3 regions of the Paenibacillus sp. FSL L8-0708 genome follow, and region 1 is predicted to be linked to each of the others. Evidence: riboswitches for the same ligand, from Rfam matches in the RefSeq annotation. Region 1 holds a riboswitch; each other region holds the start of a gene.
The links. Region 1 has a riboswitch for cyclic di-GMP ahead of NYE58_RS35070 (discoidin domain-containing protein). Riboswitches for the same ligand answer to the same signal wherever they lie in the genome.
Positions count from the first base shown of each region.

Region 1 (4,688 bases):
CTACTTCCAACCGATTGTTAACGTAAGGGAAGAGATTTTTGCATACGAGCTCCTATCCAGATTTAAAAAAGAAGACGGATCTCTTATCTATCCTAATGAGATTTTTGCGGCGGCACGGAATCGAGGGCGTTTATATGCTTTAGACCGGTTATGTAGAATGACGGCTGTAAAATATGCTGCACCCTTAAATAAAAAAACGTTTATTAATTTTATCCCAACGTCGATCTACGCTCCAGAGTTCTGCTTAAGATCAACCGTTGAACTGGCCAATCAATTAGGCGTCGATCCTTCTCTTTTTGTCTTTGAAGTTATTGAGACGGAGAAAGTGGATGATCTCGCTCATTTGAAAGCTATTTTGACATATTACAAGGATCGGGGATTTGAATACGCTTTAGATGATGTTGGTGAGGGCTTCAGCACGATCGAGATGTTATTGGAGCTTAAACCCCATTACATGAAGCTGGATATGAAATATGTTCAGGGTGTGTCCAGCGATCTGAACAAACAGAAAATAGCAAAGCAATTTTTAGAAAAAGCTTTAGAAATCCAATCCGTTCCTTTAGCAGAAGGTGTGGAGTTTAGAGAGGACTTTGAATGGCTTAAGCAGAGTGGTTATCAGTTGTTTCAGGGCTATTTATTTGGAAAGCCTGATCCTATTCCCAAACAGTAATCCTAATGAGTATATATCCGTCCAGAGGATGAGATGAATTTCAGGTCAGAGTCTGAGTACAGCCAACCCCCGGGGTTGTATAATTTAGGTAATTGAAAAGGGGGACGGGATGGATATGAAATGGCATCAATTTGTAACGCGCTGGGCAGATTCTAGGGGCTTTGATGGACGAGAGATTGATTATCAATGGCCTTCTCCCTCATTTCCGGTCATCAGTATTCGCAGTAATCTAGGGCGATACTCAGGTCAAGCGTATGGTCGTGGAGGTAAACCCCGTGTGAAGACAGCCGTTGGATTAATCGCTATTGGAGATGTAGCTGTCGGCTTGATTTCCATAGGTGCGATAAGCGTGGGCGTATTATCCTTAGGAGCAATATCACTGGGAATGTGGTTAGCGATCGGAGCAATAGCACTTAGCTGGCTTGGCTTCGCAGTGGGAGCGATTGCGATTGCAGGCGTGGCTGTAGGAGCGATCGCAATCGCGGAAAAAGCGTTAGGGGCCATCGCCATAGGGGATACGGCGTTTGGTGCGATAGCGATAGGCAGGATCGCTGGGGGTGCCATAGCTATCGGACAATGGGCATATGGTGTAATCGCAGTTGGCGAACATGGTTTCGGATTAATTCCCATCACGGGCGATGTGTGGAATTGGTTCCGGCGGTTGTTTGGATCGGGGAGTTAAGTAGACCTACAGTCCTAAAGGATGCCCTTCTCTTCCGGGATGGTCGATAAATAATATCTATCACATAAGAAAAACTAATTGCAATTACCTATATTCATTTCATACCAATTAATCATGCGATCCGATCTAGGCTTATGTTACTCTTTGAATGTATTCGAAACTTCATAGGCAAACCTATGGAAATGTAGGGACGCAAAGCTAAAGGGACTAAGGTTATCATAACTATTGTCAGCCAGCTGCCAAAGAGTGTGTAACGCTTTTTGTTAAAATATAAGAAAGTATAAGTTATACACCTATACTTAATATCTTATATTTCTCGCTTAAACGCTTGCCGTCCTTATAGGACGCTGAAGGCGTTTATGCTTGTTAAGGTTTAATAAAAATTAAGTCTTAATTTTTAGGCGACTTTATACGCAATCAAGCTACTCTTTTGGGGTAGTTTTTTTTGTGCCCATTTTTGGGCACTGGAGAGATTCATATGACATCTGGGGGTAAGAAGAGATGAAGAAAATGATTGCGATCGCTACATCGGCGGCCATGTTGGCCAGTTTTTCGAGTGAGGCAGGTTATGCTTTAGCAAGTGAGGCAAGCAAGGTAAATGTAACAAAAACAGTGGCGCAAAGTAAGGTTAACTTATTAAGCAACGCTTCGGTTATTCCGTTTGAGCTGTACGGCAAGGATGCTCTAAATGCCTATAATGAGGTTTTTAGAATGAATCCAGCAAATATTAAATCCATCACAAATAACGGTGGCAACTACTCAGGCTCGCCTATAGCTAAGGCTATGGATGGGGATATGAGCACGCATTGGGAGACTGGCAAACCGAATAGTTCAACGTTTACGAATGAGGTTGTGTTTGTTTTCAATGAGTCCACTGAATTAAATAGAATGGTATACGCGGCTAGGCAATCCGGTGCGAAAGGTAAAGGTTTTGCTCAAGAATTTGAGATCTATGGTTCCACTACCGATGGGGTGATTTTACGCTCGTGTCTTCTGGAGAATATACAGGCTCAACCGGTGATGTAGTGGAGATTCAGTTCGCACCTACGGCTTTTAAGAGACTTAAATTTGTCTTCAAAAAAGCGAACCAAGATTGGGCGAGTGCGGCTGAGTTTTCTTTTTATAAAGAGGATAGTGTCTCTGCTAAAATGAAAAATTTGTTTACAGATGATACCTTGAGCCAAGTTAGTACTGCCTTTGATACGGCAGAGAAATTAACAGCTTTAGAGAATGAAGTGCAGGCACATCCACTGTATGCGCAGTTTAAAGAAGAGATAGAGAATGCAAAGATCCTTTTGAAGAACCATCAGGTAGAGGCAACGACAGCCAAGGTTTCGAAGCTAAAAGGGTATGGAACAACCTATGAAAATGCCTATAGCCAAGCTTATAGAATGCCGAATGCAAACGTATCAAAAGTAACGGTGAACGGTGGAAGCTACTCAGGTACGAAGCCTGAATATATGCTGGATGACCAGCCCACTACGCATTGGGAAACGAACAAAAACAATGATGCAAGCTTCACGAATGAAGTCGTGTTTGAACTAGCGCAAGCGGAAGTGCTGGACAGAGTGGCTTTTTTGGCTAGAGATAACCGCAAAGGATTTCCAGAGGCTTTTGAAATCTATGCATCAGAGACGAGTAAAGGAGAGACCTTCCAACTTGTATCTAGCGGAACCGCGATTAGTACCAATGACTTTCTGGAATTTAAATTCGAACCGACGAAGTTTAAAAGATTAAAATTTAAGTTCACAAAAGCTAATATCAACAGACCTTTTGCGGCTGAATTTAGATTTTATACAGAAGATAAAGTAAGCGAAGCTGTAAATGGCATTTTCACAGATGGAACGATGAGTGCGGTTGTGCCTGCTTATAATAGCGTCGAAGCAATCAACGAATTAGAAGAAGCGGCAAAAGTACATCCGCTCTATCCAATCCTGAAAGATTCTTTGGATTTAGCTAAGAAGCTAGTGAATGGTGAAGTTCAAACCGAAGGTACCATCATTGAGGCGGAACAACGTGGAGATATGAAAAAGCATACGCAGGAAAACCTGAGAATTGGTTTTGGTACGAACAACCAGCCTACAGGTCTCGTTGCAATGCCTGGAGATACGATCAACGTTTATGTGGACGCAGCTTCTAACGATAAGCTACCTTCTTTAGTCTTTTCTCAACAAGAGGCCGCTTGGAATGTTTGGGCTAGAGGTGTGCAATTGCGTCCAGGTAAGAACATTATAACCGTTCCTGAATTTGCTACGAATAGTTATTATGCACATGAAGTGACTAAGGGCGGTACAGTGTATATCGTCAATCCATATACAGCTGAGGAACAAGGGAAAGCGCCATTGATTCGCTTCGAAGGTTTAGAAAAGATTCCTTTTATGACCAAGACCACGGATCCAGAACAATTCAAAACCTTCTTAATCACATACAAACAAAGACTGGACGAAGATAAAGCGGCTCATCCAAATGTTCAAGATCGTAAACTCATAGATGTGGTAGAAATGGCCAGCGATCATGTTATATTCACAGGAACGGCGACGGAGGCGTACAACAAATATATTACGCAAGGAAATAACCCGCTGGACACCGTAACTGGGTATGACACCTGGATGAAGAGCATTTTTGCCTTCTATGGCTTGGATGGCAGTAGCGAGATTCATGATGCCAAGCTAATTCGTGAGAATATTCGCTTGATGCAGCCTTATGGTGCGATGTATGCAGCGGGAGATCATACAGGGATCCAACTTGGAACAGTAGGAACCATGTTAGGTGATTTTAATAAAGCCTATCCGGGCTGGGGACTGAATCACGAAATTGGGCATCGCTTGGCTATGGGTGAACGGGAATATGGCGAAGTAACTAATAATATGGTGTCTATGTTTATGTCTGTCGCAGCGAATTCGATAGATAATCGTATACCGTATGAATCAGATATCTATAAATATGTCCTCGAAGAAAATAAAGTGGTTATGAATCAGCAGGGCTTATTTGCACAACTCGGAGCCTATTGGCAGCTGGAGCTGGCACATCCGGGATACTGGACAGAGCTGACCAAGCTATATCGGGAGCGGAAGGTCACCCTTACCAACGGTGACAATTCCAAGCAGCAGTATTTGGTGGAGTTCTCCTCCGAAGTACTGGGATTAGATTTAAGCAGCTATTTTGCCAGACATGGCTTCACTGTGAATCCTGAGACAAAAGCGAAAGTAGCCAAGTATCCGGCACCGCAAAAGTTATGGTATTTAAATAACTCGGTGATTAATTATGAGGGAACTGGAATGGCGGATAAAAATCTGGCCATTAAGGTTAATATCACACCTAACACCACGGATAGAA
Region 1 covers NZ_JBBPBC010000001.1:7,491,448-7,496,135, reverse strand. The annotation lists gene NYE58_RS35080 (EAL domain-containing protein) at 1-670, shown strand, start outside; gene NYE58_RS35075 (hypothetical protein) at 786-1,352, shown strand; cyclic di-GMP riboswitch class I at 1,510-1,596, shown strand; gene NYE58_RS35070 (discoidin domain-containing protein) at 1,854-2,378, shown strand; gene NYE58_RS35065 (NPCBM/NEW2 domain-containing protein) at 2,339-4,688, shown strand, end outside.

Region 2 (4,688 bases), 6.7 Mb from region 1:
TGGAAGCTTAGCTTCCGATTTGAATGTCCTCATTGCAGAGAACGATTCTCCATAGAAAGGAGGTGATCCAGCCGCACCTTCCGATACGGCTACCTTGTTACGACTTCACCCCAATCATCTACCCCACCTTCGGCGGCTGGCTCCCTTGCGGGTTACCCCACCGACTTCGGGTGTTGTAAACTCTCGTGGTGTGACGGGCGGTGTGTACAAGACCCGGGAACGTATTCACCGCGGCATGCTGATCCGCGATTACTAGCAATTCCGACTTCATGCAGGCGAGTTGCAGCCTGCAATCCGAACTGAGACCGGCTTTGATGGGATTGGCTCCACCTCGCGGCTTCGCTTCCCGTTGTACCGGCCATTGTAGTACGTGTGTAGCCCAGGTCATAAGGGGCATGATGATTTGACGTCATCCCCACCTTCCTCCGGTTTGTCACCGGCAGTCACTCTAGAGTGCCCAACATTACTTGCTGGCAACTAAAGTTAAGGGTTGCGCTCGTTGCGGGACTTAACCCAACATCTCACGACACGAGCTGACGACAACCATGCACCACCTGTCTCCTCTGTCCCGAAGGCCGCTGCTATCTCTAGCAGATTCAGAGGGATGTCAAGACCTGGTAAGGTTCTTCGCGTTGCTTCGAATTAAACCACATACTCCACTGCTTGTGCGGGTCCCCGTCAATTCCTTTGAGTTTCAGTCTTGCGACCGTACTCCCCAGGCGGAGTGCTTACTGTGTTAACTTCGGCACCAAGGGTATCGAAACCCCTAACACCTAGCACTCATCGTTTACGGCGTGGACTACCAGGGTATCTAATCCTGTTTGCTCCCCACGCTTTCGCGCCTCAGCGTCAGTTACAGCCCAGAAAGTCGCCTTCGCCACTGGTGTTCCTCCACATATCTACGCATTTCACCGCTACACGTGGAATTCCACTTTCCTCTTCTGTACTCAAGCCACCCAGTTTCCAGTGCGACCTCAGGTTGAGCCCAAGGTTTAAACACCAGACTTAAATAGCCGCCTGCGCGCGCTTTACGCCCAATAATTCCGGACAACGCTTGCCCCCTACGTATTACCGCGGCTGCTGGCACGTAGTTAGCCGGGGCTTTCTTCTCAGGTACCGTCACTCCGGTAGCAGTTACTCTACCGGACGTTCTTCCCTGGCAACAGAGCTTTACGATCCGAAAACCTTCATCACTCACGCGGCGTTGCTCCGTCAGGCTTTCGCCCATTGCGGAAGATTCCCTACTGCTGCCTCCCGTAGGAGTCTGGGCCGTGTCTCAGTCCCAGTGTGGCCGTTCACCCTCTCAGGTCGGCTACGCATCGTCGCCTTGGTGGGCCGTTACCCCACCAACTAGCTAATGCGCCGCAGGCCCATCCCTCAGTGACAGATTGCTCCGTCTTTCATTCTTCTCTCAGGAGAAAAAAGAAATTATCCGGTATTAGCTACCGTTTCCGGTAGTTATCCCAGTCTGAAGGGCAGGTTGCCTACGTGTTACTCACCCGTCCGCCGCTAAGTCATTTTGAAAGCAAGCTTTCAAAATGACTCCGCTCGACTTGCATGTATTAGGCACGCCGCCAGCGTTCGTCCTGAGCCAGGATCAAACTCTCCAATTAGTATTGAAAAGAGCGATATGCTCATTTTGAAACATCTGACGAGAAAATTAATTCTCTAATTTTGGATTTCACTTACGTGATTTCCTACTCACTCGTTGTTCAGTTTTCAAAGATCAAGTTCTCGTTGGCGCCGTTTAATGTCTCAGCAGCAACTCTTATAATATATCATGTTGTTTTCAGAAATGCAAGCTTTATTTTTTGAAGCTTTTTATCAGCCTCGTCTGTATCGCCTGTACGCTGTCTAACAACGCTTACCTATAATACCCCAACTATTAATAGAAAAGCAACCCCTAATATAAAAATAAACAACTAGCTTAATAATTAAGCTAGTTGTTTATTTAATAGAGTTATGTTTCTAGCGACGAACTTAATAGTATTTTGCCGCAGTATATTTGCTTGAGGCTTTAATTAAATCGGTTTTCTTATCACTCTTTGCAAGTCCTGCATCCACTGTAGTATCAATGGTAACCCACTTCCCATTAAGCAACACTTCGTTCCATGCATGATATTGCGTAACGTAGCTTGTATTCCCCATTACCAACTTAGCAGGAACATCTACACTCCGCAGCATTGCGGCAAAAAGAGAAGCGTAATCATAGCAAATCCCTTTTTTAGTAGTCAATGTCTTATCGATGCTTGGAATATAATCAGTAGTTACACTATTAGCAAGAGAGTAATCATATTGTACATTCGCAACTACATAGTTATAGATCGCTTTAACTTTCTCTTCGTCTGTTGTTTTGCCTTGTACTAATTGTTTAGCTTTGACAATCGCTTTATCAGAAGAACTCCATTTCACATTCTGTACGGAGCCCAAATATACGGAATTCGAGTCACTCATGGTTACGTCTACTACTTCGGAATATAATGCTTTGTATTTATTGCCGGTTGTGTTCTCCAGAACAGAAACCTTATAAGTCCCATTTCCTTGTTGCAAAGGGAAGTCCTCAGCTTGTCCAGAAGCATACAAGTTATATGTATAGCTGCTGTTATCTTTGGTGATCATGAGTTTGATTCTTTTATCTTTCGGAATATCATAGTTAATACCAATAACACCTTGAGCCACTTTGGATGTAATCAACCAGCTGGCATCTGCACTTGCAGCTTGAGCTGTACTTACCGGAACTGAAGTCGTTAGGACGAACAACGCCACCAGCATAAAATAAACCTTTTTCACGGATAAAACTCCTTTCGGTAGCTGGCTGCCATCCTTTCGGGAAGGCCCTTTAGCTTTGCGTCCCTACCTTTCGATAGGTTTGCCGTTATCGTATAAGCTCTATCTGTTCTAGCTTTACTAGATATAATTGATAGAATCCATTTGAAACAAACAAAAAAAGCCTCTTCATTCGGTAGCTGGCTGCCATCCTTTCGGGAAAAGGCCCTTTAGCTTTGCGTCCCTACCTTTCGGAAGGTTTGCCGTTATCGTGTTTAGCTTTCATAGTATAATACTATCATATTTATAGTTGTGAACAAGACCTAATTTACTAGATTACCCATTATTTTATAAATATCTCCCGGTATTTGTGTTTTCTTGTCATTCACTATTCTCCTTTTGTTAATTTGGCATGAACAATCAGCCGATGCGTTGGATTCACTAGCGGATCACATGTAATCAGAGTAAGAATCTTATCCTTGTCATTCCCGTCAAGAACGGAGACATCACTCGGATCTACAACAGAAATATCATACACCTCATAGTTAAACACCTGATCACTAGTCTTTACCGTGATAACATCCCCCACAACAACCTCATTCAATCTGTTAAACAAACGACCCGTAGTTCGAGCCCGATGCGCCGCGATTGCAGCATTCCCGATCTCTCCAAGGGGTGCCGTTTCTTTCATATGGGCTGCAGCATGTTTCATATTAGCTTTTGTAGCCCCTTCTAATACAGGCAGCTTCAAATCAATCTTATCGATTTCAATTAATGCGATTACTTTGCCACCGACTGCAATCTCCGGTTCAGGCTTTTCTGTCTCTTGGGGTTGGGGCTGTGCCTGGGCATCCAGAACCGATTCCTCTGCTAACAGCTGAGTAACTTCAGCATACCTGCTCTTCAGATCTGGCTGGGGAGTACTATCGGCAGTGCTTAGTTCAGCCGTTTCTAATAACTTCTCCTGCTGCCTGTCGTTGTACCACTCGTTAGCTGTCGGATATAACATGATAAGTATCCCAGCCAGTATGAGTAGATAGGAGAATTTACGCAATGTTATTCACCTCCGTATATTGTTTCTATGGTTATATACAAATCAAGCAGAAACAGCTACTTGCCTTTAAGCATAGCAACTCCTTCTGCCTGAAATTAATGTTTAAAATACCCATTTACGACTTCCAAAGAAATTGATGATCACCGTGATAAAGGTAACCAGCACCTTGGAGATCAAGACTTGAATACCTAGTTTGTCTGTCAACAGATGCATTAACAACAGTGATATTCCGAGCACTACCAGATTCAGCACGATAAACTTGACCAGCTGTACGCGGTCGAAGCCTTCTTTATTCCCCCGGTTGCGATCACGAAAGGTAACTTTTTTATTCAAAATAAAGCTATTCGCCGTGCCTGCACTATAGGAGATCACCTGCGCCAATGCGTATACCATCCCTAGTGAATTCAACAATGTGAAAATCACAAAATCAATAAGCGTATTGAGCAAACCTACGGCATTAAATTTGAGGAACTGTATGAATGCAGCGCGCAAGTTCTTATCTGACATCATTGTGGTCCTTCCGGCGGTCCAGTTGTTCTTCGTTCTGGTAGCCTTTAGTCTCACTAACAATATATAGCGGTCTATCTTTAGACTCGTCATAAATCCGTCCGATATACTCCCCAATCACACCCAACAGCATCAGAACAATACCGTTAAAGAGCAGATTGACACCTACAATGGAAGCCCAGCCCGGAACCGTCCAGGAGGTGAAAAATATCCTTTGGAACAAGACGAAAAATAAATAGAGAAAGCTAGAGAATGAAAGGAAGAATCCAATATACGTAGCAATCTTAAGCGGCTTATGTGAAAAAGAGGTGATGCCATCTAACGCAAAACGAATCATTTTCTTCAGCGGATATTTGGTTTC
Region 2 covers NZ_JBBPBC010000001.1:798,973-803,660, reverse strand. The annotation lists rRNA gene NYE58_RS03700 (16S ribosomal RNA) at 56-1,613, opposite strand; gene NYE58_RS03695 (transglutaminase-like domain-containing protein) at 1,981-2,790, opposite strand; cyclic di-GMP riboswitch class I at 2,804-2,884, opposite strand; cyclic di-GMP riboswitch class I at 2,959-3,041, opposite strand; gene NYE58_RS03690 (class D sortase) at 3,155-3,820, opposite strand; gene NYE58_RS03685 (GtrA family protein) at 3,923-4,327, opposite strand; gene NYE58_RS03680 (glycosyltransferase family 2 protein) at 4,317-4,688, opposite strand, start outside.
Region 2: it holds a riboswitch for cyclic di-GMP, as region 1 does, so the genes downstream of both, NYE58_RS03695 (transglutaminase-like domain-containing protein) here and NYE58_RS35070 (discoidin domain-containing protein) in region 1, are expected to answer to the same signal.

Region 3 (4,688 bases), 2.2 Mb from region 1:
CAATCGACTTTAGCTTTTAAAGCAGCACTGCCAAAATATGTAGTGAACTTAAAGGTGAATGAGTCTATTCTTAAAGAATTACAGCGTGAAAGATATGTAACTATAACTTTAGTAGAACCCTCTGCTAATACTGGGTGGATGAACGTGGAGGCCGAGTTTAATGCTATAGAATCTGCCTGTCGTATCGTACTCTCTTTCTCTCCTTCAGTTATTGTTTTAGCTCCTATCGAACTAGTAGGGATGGTAAAGTCTGCTATTAAAACAATTTCCACAATATATGAGGAATTTTGACATGAATTCTAAATATCTACTACTTAAAGAAGATTTATGACACTTCTCTATAGACCAATGACCTATAAATCCCCTATAATAACACCATTACATAAAATTTAATAAGGGGGACATTTTACCAATGAGCTGGATGCACAAACTTCCGTTAAAACAAAGAATTGTTGCCGGATGTTACCTCGTTGCCGCACTGTTTGCTATTCCTGTCTTAGTTACGTTAATGATTCTAGGTCAATTTCTCGTAGGAATTATACTAGTAGTTGTTCTTGCAGGTCTGACTTTACCTGTTGCTCGCTTCGTGGAGAGAACGCTTACATCATCTTTTGATGATATTGCTAATGTATCTCACAGTATTTCGAAGGGCGATTTCACTAGCAGAGCGGACGAAAATGGCTCAATGGGTGACGTAAGCCGCTCCTTTAACACAATGATTGATAAGCTCAAGAAGATTCTGACCGATGCATCGCAGATCACCCGTCAAGTTATGGATGCAAGCCGCGGAATCGAAGATAAGAACCAGAACCTGAAAATTGTCATGGCACAAGTAGCCTCTTCTTCTACTGAGCTCGCTCTTGGTGCAAATGAAATATCTACGGATATCGCTGATATGACAGAATCCATTAAAGACATTGAGACCAAAGTATCCAATTATACGAACTCCACCAAAGAAATGAACAGACGTTCAATACATACCTTAGAACTTGTTGAGCAAGGGCGCCAATCCGTAGATACACAGGCTGAAGGCATGCGTAAAAACATAGAGGCTACACAAAAAGTGGCTGATACTATTGAAGCTCTCTCACAAAATGCCCGCGGGATTACGATGATCACCAAGACCATCACAGAGATCGCTGAGCAGACCAACCTGCTGTCACTGAATGCCTCCATCGAAGCTGCTCGTGCCGGAGAGCATGGTCGGGGTTTTGCCGTTGTAGCTCAAGAGGTCCGCAAGCTTGCTGAAGAATCTACGGCATCCACAAAAGAAGTATTCGGCTTGGTCCGCAGCATTGAGTCAGATATTAAACAAGCCATCGATAATATTGCCATCAATGAAGAGGTTGTGCAGGTTCAGAATGAAATGATCACTCAATCTGCCCATATTTTCGCACAAATTGTACAAAGCGTGCAGTACATTACCGAGCAAATCTCTTCATTCTCTGCGGAGAGTGATCTTATGCTAGAAAGTGCCTTGAAAATTTCCAGTGCAATTGAGAATATCTCAGCAATCACCGAAGAAACTGCTGCTGGCACGGAAGAGGTATCGGCGGCTATGAATGAACAGATTAATGCCCTGCAGTCTGTTGCAGAAGAAACGGAAAAAATGACCCAGGCCGTATTTAATCTGCAAAAAACCATTCATATCTTTAAATTCTAGTTCAAAACTATCAACTGCCACCTAAGCTGAGTCTTAGGTGGCAGTTTTTTTCGCGAGGCAAAACTTCATCTCTTGGACAAGACTTTCGTCAAATTTCGAGTTTTTTTAGCGGATTATGTTGACAAAAATTAATGAGGAATATATTGTAAAGGAAAATTATTCTTATCAACTATAAATTAATATTGGCAAAATCCTCGAAAGAGGATGACGCAAAACCATGGATCTACAGCCTCATTTTTTCGTTTGAGGCCATGATTGCCAGGTTGCAGAGGAACCAGGACGGCTGAACTATTGTTCAGTCTTAGCGGCGCCTTATGCCACCAACCTGTGCTTACTATAGAGCACAGGTTTTTACTTTTTGAGTATATTGATCTATCGTATCTATTCGGTAGATTAATAACTAATATATATCAAAAAACTTGTGAGGTGTTTCTTTTGAAGACAGTCGCAGATTACATGGCGGAAGCACTACGTAACCTTGGAGTCACACATTCTTTTGGGATCATTGGCAAATCCATTTGTCCAATTGTTCTAAAGATGGTGGATTACGGTATTGAATTTATTCCCGGCAGACATGAAGCAAGCTCCGGATTCGAAGCAGCAGGGTATGCGCTGAAAACGGGTAACCTAGGCGTAGCATTTGGTACTTCGGGTCCTGGGGGAACTAACCTGCTTACAGCAGCAGCACATGCGAAAGCTAACAACCTACCTGTCCTATTTATTACCGGCCACCAATCCATTACAGAGCTTGGAATTCCTCAATGTCAGGACTCCACCTCTTTTCTGGCTGATTTAGCTGATATGTTCAGACCTGCTACCTTGTTCAGTAAATTGGTTGAACGTGGGGATCACTTTGGTACTATTTTTAATCATGCGATTTCTGTGGCCCTGACCAAACGGGGTCCTGTTCATCTTTGTATTCCTTTTGATGTACAAACTGAAGTATTGGAAGAATGCAATATAGTAATCCCAGAAAGAGAATCTCTAATTAGTCTAGCTAATATCGATAGAGTCATCGATGCTATTCAAGCTGCTAAGAATCCTTTGATTATTGCGGGTAAAGGAATTAACCGCTCCGGAGCACATAAAGAGCTTGTTCAACTCGCAGAAACTTTTAATATTCCTGTAGTAACATCTCCTGGTGGAAAAGGGGCTATAGTCTGGGATCACCCACTCTATCATGGTCCTATTGGCGTTGGCGGTTCGACCCACGGGGACGATTTATTGAATAAAAGCGATTTATTTATAGTGCTTGGATCACGTTTAAGTGATATGACCATCTGTAATCTTAAACGGGAGAATCATCCAGCAACTTTAATTCAATTTGATATTGATCCAACCTTTGTCGGAAAAATACTATTGTCCAAAACGATACCGGTCACCGGGGACCTGCGCGATAATTTGGTGCACTGCCTAAATCATATTGACCCAAGCACAATCACCAAACGTGAGGCTTTGGCCGATACGGATTATTCAGAAGAGCTTCCAACCCTCAAGAATCTTTCCCTTGCTTCGGTAATGAGCACTTTAAGTGATTTGATCCCTTATAATAATTCAATTTTCGTTGATGATGGAAGTCATGGATTCCACGCTGCAAAATGGTACAAGGTTAAGAAACCGGGCAGCTTTGTTTTTGATGCGTATTTTGCTTGCATGGGTAATTCGATCGGCATGGCTATTGGTGCAAAAGTTGCAGCTCCTGAAGAAACTGTCCTCTGCATTACAGGTGATGGTTGTTTCATGATGCTCGGCGCTGAGATTAACACCGCTGTCTGCAAAGATATCCCTGTCATCTTTATCGTGGTCAATAATAAGCAACTAGATATGGCTCTTAAGGGTATGGAGAAAACCACAGGTCGTATCGATGGAACTCTATATGAAGTACCAATGGACGCCGTGAAATTCGCTGAATCTCTAGGTGCTAAAGGCTACAAATGCGAGACTGCGGATGAATTCACAGCTGCAATTAAAGATGCGGTAGCTCTAAACCATGTTGCCGTTATTGAACTACTAACAGACCGTGATGAAGTCCCTCCGACTGCACACCGTACTTTGAACCTAAACTAGGAGGCTAACCATGAAGGAAAATATCAACAGTGGTCTCAACCACTTCACGAATCTATCAGGAGACTATGGCGCAAAAGCACTAGCTCCAATTAAAGACCACTTCCCTGACTTGGCTGAATTTATTATGGGGAATGCCTATGGCGATATTTTTCAACGTAATACTATAGCCCCTGACTGGAAGGAAATCGCAGTCATTTCATCTTTAATTTCAATGGGACAATTCGAACAGTTGGGCGTTCATTATGTCATGGCCCTTCGTGTTGGAGTTACCGTAGAACAGCTTAAAGGTATTCTATTACACTTAGTACCCGTTATAGGGGCACCTAGAATCATCACAGCTTTTAATATCCTGCTTGCAACCATAGAAGAAATCCAATAACCCAACAGTTCGACAACAATATACAAAATTCGACTTTATTATTGCATACACTTGAAAAATATGCCTATAATAGAGTCGGAATATCCCATTACTTGCTGTATAGTGTCGAATTTTGACTTTTATAAAACAGCTAAATGGATATACATGGCTGGATATTGCAGTCGAACTGTTTTGGACAAATTCAATCTATGGGAGAGATTTAGGCATGGGAAGTTTCGTTTTGAAGACAGACACTACAAACAAGGTTATTAACATTGAGTTAGATGGAACATTTTCTGAAGAAGATGGTCTAAAATCTATTCAAGCTTATCAACAAACTATCAATCCAATTACTCCAGCTGACTATGAACTAAAAATCGACTGCAGAAAGCTAAATGTAACTGCACCAGATGTTGTACCTCTTTTAGAAAGCTGCTTTGTAATGTTTAAGAATGATGGATTTGTAAAAGTAAATCTAACGCTTGAAAATAACCCGATCCTCAAAATGCAGCTTTCCCGTCTTGGCCGTAAAGCTGGACTCGATAACATCGAGATCATTTCTGCGGTTACAGTCTAGATCTTTTAATCTTAATATGTAGG
Region 3 covers NZ_JBBPBC010000001.1:5,253,969-5,258,656, forward strand. The annotation lists gene NYE58_RS25085 (helix-turn-helix transcriptional regulator) at 1-291, shown strand, start outside; gene NYE58_RS25090 (methyl-accepting chemotaxis protein) at 413-1,663, shown strand; cyclic di-GMP riboswitch class I at 1,838-1,934, shown strand; gene NYE58_RS25095 (thiamine pyrophosphate-binding protein) at 2,090-3,730, shown strand; gene NYE58_RS25100 (carboxymuconolactone decarboxylase family protein) at 3,741-4,109, shown strand; gene NYE58_RS25105 (hypothetical protein) at 4,222-4,665, shown strand.
Region 3: it holds a riboswitch for cyclic di-GMP, as region 1 does, so the genes downstream of both, NYE58_RS25095 (thiamine pyrophosphate-binding protein) here and NYE58_RS35070 (discoidin domain-containing protein) in region 1, are expected to answer to the same signal.